Regions from separate parts of the Sporosarcina sp. FSL W7-1283 genome, predicted to be linked through region 1. Evidence: riboswitches for the same ligand, from Rfam matches in the RefSeq annotation. Region 1 holds a riboswitch; the other holds the start of a gene.
The links. A riboswitch is a leader RNA that binds a small molecule or an ion and turns the genes downstream of it on or off. The one in region 1 is predicted to bind thiamine pyrophosphate.
Positions count from the first base shown of each region.

Region 2: it holds a riboswitch for thiamine pyrophosphate, as region 1 does, so the genes downstream of both, MKY93_RS01455 (thiamine phosphate synthase) here and MKY93_RS17670 (ECF transporter S component) in region 1, are expected to answer to the same signal.

Region 1 covers NZ_JBBOOL010000001.1:3,369,196-3,372,613, reverse strand. The annotation lists gene MKY93_RS17675 (ABC transporter ATP-binding protein) at 1-1,322, opposite strand, end outside; gene MKY93_RS17670 (ECF transporter S component) at 1,329-1,898, opposite strand; TPP riboswitch at 1,983-2,094, opposite strand; gene MKY93_RS17665 (methyl-accepting chemotaxis protein) at 2,263-3,418, opposite strand, start outside.
Region 2 covers NZ_JBBOOL010000001.1:301,189-304,606, forward strand. The annotation lists gene MKY93_RS01445 (thiazole synthase) at 1-641, opposite strand, end outside; gene thiS (sulfur carrier protein ThiS) at 638-844, opposite strand; gene MKY93_RS01455 (thiamine phosphate synthase) at 862-1,452, opposite strand; TPP riboswitch at 1,532-1,640, opposite strand; gene MKY93_RS01460 (Crp/Fnr family transcriptional regulator) at 1,734-2,432, opposite strand; gene MKY93_RS01465 (heavy metal translocating P-type ATPase) at 2,410-3,418, opposite strand, start outside.

The DNA of each region.
Region 1 (3,418 bases):
AGCTTCTCTAAAATCGCGAATGTATTGCGTGCATCTTGACCAAAAGTAGGTTCATCCAAAAGCAAAATATCCGTTTGCGGAGTCAAGGCAGTGGCCACACTTAAACGACGCTTTTGGCCCGTGGAAAGCTGATAAGGATGCCGTGTGCCTGAATTCGGTAAATTAAAGAGTTGCATTAAATCTGCCGCATAGTTCACTGCTTGAGGTTTGCTCATTTTATGCAGAGAGACCGTTAATTCTTCAGCTATCGAATTCGTCACAAATTGCAGTTCTGGATTTTGAAAGACGAGCGAGAGTCCTTTAGGCAACTGCTTTTTCCTTTTCTTCTGAATAACGCGTTCACCATTCACTTTATAGATGCCTTCAGTGCGTAATAATTGCATAAGAGTAAGAAGCAGCGTACTTTTTCCTGAACCATTTTCACCCGTGATCGCAATCCAGTCACCTGTTTTAGCCACTGCTTTCTTTGCAAAGATTTTCGGGGCAGTGCCACGAAAACCATGAAAGTCGTTGAGAAGGATCTTTTCAAATGAGGAAACTTGTTCACGTTCATGCATCATCGATTTAAAAGACTCAGATTCCTTATACTCATCCCACACACTTGGATACCAAATACCGTAGCGTTTCAATTCTTCTTGATAGTGCTTGAAAATGGTGAAAGGAGAGTCGTCCGCTAGAATAATTCCATGGTCATTAAACAAGACAACACGGTCTACCCAGTCTGCAATCAAGTCAATTTTATGCTCAACAATAATTACGGTCTTATCAGCAGTTGCTTGTTTAATAGATGACCAGATTTGTTCGGTGCCTTCGGGATCAAGTAATGCGGAAGGTTCGTCGAGAAACAGAACATCGGGCTTTAGCAGAAGTACGGAAGCAAGTGCAAGCCGTTGTTTCATCCCTTGAGATAGTTCAAGGATCGGTGTGTGTAAGTTTTCCAAATGTAGATCGACGCGTTTTAGCGCCTCTTCTATCAAAGGTGCCATATCGCTGCGCGGTATGTTCAGGTTTTCCAGTACAAATGCGAGCTCTTCATCGACATATGACATACAGAACTGCGTATCGGGATCTTGAAAGACGAAGCCCCATGAGTCGGGCAAATTGATTTCATCGGCTTTCATTGGCAACTCAATGGAGTTCGGAACGATTCCACTGAGTACTTGCAGCAATGTCGATTTTCCACAGCCGCTTGGTCCGAGCATGAGTACTTTTTCACCTGGCTGAACCGAAAAGGAGAGATCCTTGAAGATCAAGGAATCCTCTCCAGGAAATTTCAAACGCAGATTGGTTAGATTGATGGCATATCTATTCGAATAATTCATCAAAATTTACCGATCCAGCATAGTGTATTCTTTTTTATCAACTGGACGAATTAGAGACGTAACACCGGTTGCTTCTAGTGCCCGGACGATCAGCACGGCGAAAATCCCAGTGAAGATGAATGCACTGATCGCACGTAGTCCGTATTTTACAATAAGTGCCCACGTTTCAAGTGCTGCATAACCATAGAACAAATCGAGCGTAAAGCTGCCGAGGCATGAAGCGACGCCTGCTAATCCAGCAACTGCCATTGAGAAGCGTTTATAACGGAACGCTGCAAACAGCAATTCTGCTGCAAGTCCCTGTACAAAACCATAGATTAATACTTCAATGCCATGCCCGGCAAATGCGGATAAACTAGCCCCTGCAATACTTGCGATCAGCGCTGTACCGGGTTTACGGATGAGCAGATAAGCAAATGGACCGACCATGAACCACATTCCATAAATTAGCTGACGTGCAACTGGCAGGATCGGCTTTACAACGGTATACAGATCATCCCAGAACTTCATAAGGATTCCGAAAACGACCCCGATCATAATCGTGATCAATAAATCTGTGAATTTCAATCTTTTCAATAGATCCCACTCCTTCTTTTTTTGCCTATACAAAAAAGCCGTCTGAAAGAGCAGACAGCCGAGGAGGGGACATGCAGGTCCCGGATATTCCCTTCGAACGCTCTCTACGCTGGCATTACCCAGATCAGATTAACGGTCAGCAGTGGTTTTATCTGCTATCTCAGCCTGATTCACTCAAGCACCCGTACGGACAATTATGTAAGCAGTCATAGTATACAACAGTCTAATTTATCTGGCAACCTGAGGCGCGATAGACTACATGTTAAAAAGTGCGAATTTGTAGCTGTGTTATTGTTATTCAAAAAGCGTCTACTCTGTAATTAGAGAAGACGCTTTTATTGGTGTGTTTGAAAGATATGTGATTTTAGAGTTTGAATCGCTGCATCAGTAGATTCAATTCCTCTGCTAGCTTTGCTAAATCATTGGAGTTATTAGCGACTTCCTCCATGGCGCTGCTTGCTTGTTCGGATGAGGCAGACGTTTCTTCTACCCCGGCTGCAGATTGCTCGGTGATTGCTGCAATTTCTTCTATAGAACTGCGCATTTCCTGGCCATTTGCTGAAATGTCGTTTAAGTCTTCAGCTATACTGTGAATTCGATTCGCCATTTCTGTAACAGCTGTACTGATTTTATCGAATGTTTCACCCGTTTGTTTAATTTGGCTTGTTCCTTCTTCGACTTCTTTATACCCGTGCTGCAGTGAATCTGTTACTGTTCTGGATTCATTTTGAATGCGGTTGACGATATCTGTAATGTTTGTGACAGATGAAGAAGATTGCTCTGCAAGTTTTCTCACTTCATCCGCTACGACTGCGAAGCCTTTCCCATGCTCGCCAGCTCGCGCAGCCTCAATTGCGGCATTCAATGCCAATAAATTCGTCTGGCCCGCAATGTCTTGAATGACAGAAACTAGTTCAGAGATTTCTTGCGTGTGCTGATCCAATCCTTCTACTTTAACAACGGCATCGTGAACGATTTGATCAATCACAGCCATTTGCTTGGAGGAAGAATTCATCAATTCACTTCCTTGGTTCGTCATCTCAAGAACCGAAGTGGAAGATTTTTGTACATGCATACCATTTTCATTGGCTTCCATCACTTTTGCTACGAAAGTTTCCATGGAGGATGATAAAATCGTGGCGTTATCGGCTTGAGACTCTGTGCCGTTTGCTAAGTCTTCCATCGTTATGGCAATTTGGGCCGTGCCTGCTTTTACTTCATTTGCTGATTGAGTCAATTCTTCACTTTGTGTAGACACAGTTTCGGCCACATTATTGATTTCATCTAATAAATGACGAGTGCTGGCACTCATTTCATTCGTCGATGCGATTAATTGGCCGATTTCATCTTTAAGATGTGTTTCCATAGGCTCGCTACTTAAATCTCCGCTCGTAATGAGTTTCATTCGATTCATGACGATTCGGAGTGGTCTTGAAATCGAGTTAGCTGTAATTATAGCCGTGGCTATGCTTAAAAGAATGACTAGAATAATTACTCCAGTGACAATAAGTAATGTCGTT
Region 2 (3,418 bases), 3.1 Mb from region 1:
GCAGCTTCGGAAACCGCTGTATTCAATAGCACGCCGTCCGCTCCAAGCTCCATTGCGTATGCCGCGTCTTTCGGTGAACCAATGCCCGCATCCACAATGACCGGTACATTTGATTGCTCGATAATTAGAGAAAGATTCAACGGATTCAAAATTCCATGACCTGAACCAATCGGTGCGGCGCCCGGCATGATGGCATGAACGCCTAATTCACAAAGTTTCCGTGCCAGCACCACATCATCCGACGTATAAGGCAGCACGATGAAACCTTCTTTAAGCAGCATTTCAGATGCACGCAACGTTTCCACTGGATCAGGCAACAAAGAACGGCTGCAGCCAATGATCTCAACCTTTACCATATCACATAATCCCGATGCTTTCGCCAGCTTAGCGATATGCACCGCTTCCTCCGCTGTGCTTGCGCCTGCTGTATTTGGCAATAATGTATAGTGCTCTAAATCCAGTTGCTCCAGGAAATTGGGCTGAGACTCTTCGAAAATGTTCATCCGTCTCACCGCAAATGTTAAGATTTCTGTCTCTGATACCGCAACTGCCTTTTTTTGAGTCTCAAATGAAGGATACTTCCCTGTGCCTAACAATAAACGTGAAGAAAACCTTTTATCTGCTATTTGTAACATCCTCATCCGCCTCCAACAAAATGTATGATTTCAATTTGATCTCTGTCCATAATTGGTGCATCGTAACTGTCCTTCTGCAGAATTTCCTTGTTCTTTTCGACGATCAAAATTCTGTCGCCAAGCTTCAAATGCTCCAGTAACTGCTGAACTGTTTCCACCTCAGGTACAACCGAATACGACTTACCGTTCAAATCAATTGTTTTGCTCAATGAACACCGCTCCTTTGCTATGAATCTCTTGCACGTGCATAATCTCTAACTGCGCTCACTGCGTCATGACTGCTGATGGGGGACAAGATTGCTGCACCTCTTACGCCGTGTCTTTTAAAAACCGGAAGATGAACTGGCCGGATTCCGCCAATTGCATAAACGGGAATCGTGCACGATGATGCAATCTTAAAAAGCTCATCCGTACCCCGCGGTGCCAAGCCATTTTTGGATGATGTCGGATAAATATGTCCATACAATAGCCAGTCTGCTCCCGCAGCTTGTGCTTCCCGTGCCTCTTCCAATGAATGGACGGAGGAACCTAATCTCAGCGACGGAAAAGCGGTACGTGCTTCCTTCACCGACATTCCATAGCCTGTCAGCTGACAGGGGACGGACAGCGAGTTCGCGAGGCCGGGCCGTGCGTGTACAATTAATTTATCCAATGGAAACCCTCTAGTAGAGAGACGTGAAACCAATTCGATCAGCTGTTCATCCGTCTTCGACTTTTCACGTAAGATAAATTCATCAATATAAGGCTCCGTCTTCAGCAACTTGAGCAGCAGTTCATCAACAGAATGACAATCATCCGTGACACCGACCAATTTCATTTCCAGTTCACCTCCAAATGAAAAAACCACTTCCCGAATCGGAAAGTGGTTGGATGTGTCGGCATGTATGAGAGTACGCCAAAACGACTTGCCACTTCCCTCCGCAGGTACGAACCTGTTCAGGTGATAAGGGTTTCAGAGTCGCACTCTTTTCTCAGTCCTTGTGAAGGATTCCCCTAATGGTCAAAAGATTATGATATTCACTTACAGCATAGCACTTACCAGATTGAAAGAAAAGAGGGATGTCAAATTTTCATCTCTTGCTTAATTTTATATAGCCATTATATGAGTAATAAAGAATCTAAATCGAAAATCTCTACAATCTTAGAACCGGTCTGGCGAATCCAGCCCCGTTCTTCGAATACGCTTAATTTACGACTGATTGTTTCGGGTGTCGTGCCAAGATGGGAAGCTAGATCTTTTCGGCTCATCGGCAGTCGGATGGTCAATTGTTGCTGTTCCTCTGATAGATCCGCCAAATACAACGCAAGTCGAGTTTCAGCAGATTCCATGGCGATTCGGGCGGCTCGCAGCTCTGTATCCGCGAGTCGGGAAGAGAATTCCGTAAGCATCCTCAATGAAATTGCAGGGTGAGATTGCAAAAGTTGCTGCATCTCGTCCCGTTGGATGATACACAGTTCAACGGCTTCCAAAGTTTCCGCATATACGTCATGAGGCTTTGCGTCGAACAAGGAAAGCTCGCCTGTGAATTCTCCTGGTTTCAGGATACGGACGAGTTGTTCCTTGCCATTCTCCGATAGACGATAGACCTTGACTCGTCCTTTATGCAATATATATAAACCTTCTGAGCGATCACCGCTATGGTAAATCATTTCACCGCGAGGGTAGCTTATGCTGCGTGCAAGCGCGACGATTTGATCCATTTGCTGCTTATCCAAGTGATTGAAAAGAGGGACGAGCGAAACGCAGGAACGGTGAAGATCGTTCGTGCTTAGGTCACAATGTGATCCTTGGTTCATCCGATATCACCTCACTTTGTTTTTGATTCGATGGCTTGTCGTTAGTATAACGTATTAATCGAATGGCGTTCAGGATCACCAGAAGTACGCTCACTTCATGGACGAGCATACCGGAAGCGAGGAATACTTTGCCGAGTAATACACCGAGCAACAGAAGGAATACGGTACCGACCGCAAAGAATGTATTCTGCTTCATGTTCTGTACAGTTGCTTTCGCTAAAGCATAGGCATGGGAGAATTGATCGAGCCGATCTGCCATCAAGACGATGTCCGCTGTCTCCATTGAAATATCTGTTCCGCCTTCTCCCATGGCGAGCCCAATATCCGCCGTTGCTATGGCGGGTGCATCGTTGATTCCGTCGCCTGCCATAGCAACTCGGTGACCTTGTTCTTTCAAACGCTGAACTGCCGCCACTTTATCTTCAGGCAATAATTCCGCATAGATTTCGTCAAGGCCAAGGTGTTCGCCAACTAGTTGGGCTGTATGTCGATTGTCGCCTGTCAGCATGATCATTTGCTTGATGCCATTTTTCCGCAATTTGGCCAACGCTTCGGCAGCTTCCGGACGAATTTGATCGGCGACAGAGGTGATTCCTGTTATTTCCCGGGAAATACTGACGAAAATTGCCGTATTTCCAGCTTTCTCACGTTGTGATGCATAGTCTTCCATTTCAGAAGGAATCGGGATCTTTTGGTCTTCCATTAGTTTGCGATTGCCAACTGCGAGATGCTTTCCTTCTACTGTAGCCATTATTCCATTTCCTTTAACCACTTCAGCGTCTTCCGGTTGATTGGACAAATGAATCGCACGTTTCTTCGCTTCTTTAACGATAGTCCGGCCTAGATGGTGTTCTGAAATCATTTCGGCTTCGGCTGTGAGACGCAGTAACTCTTCTTTCTCTATACCTAATCCGTAGACATCAGTTACTTCAGGTCGCCCTCTTGTCAATGTACCTGTTTTATCAAAGACGATCGTATCAATTTTC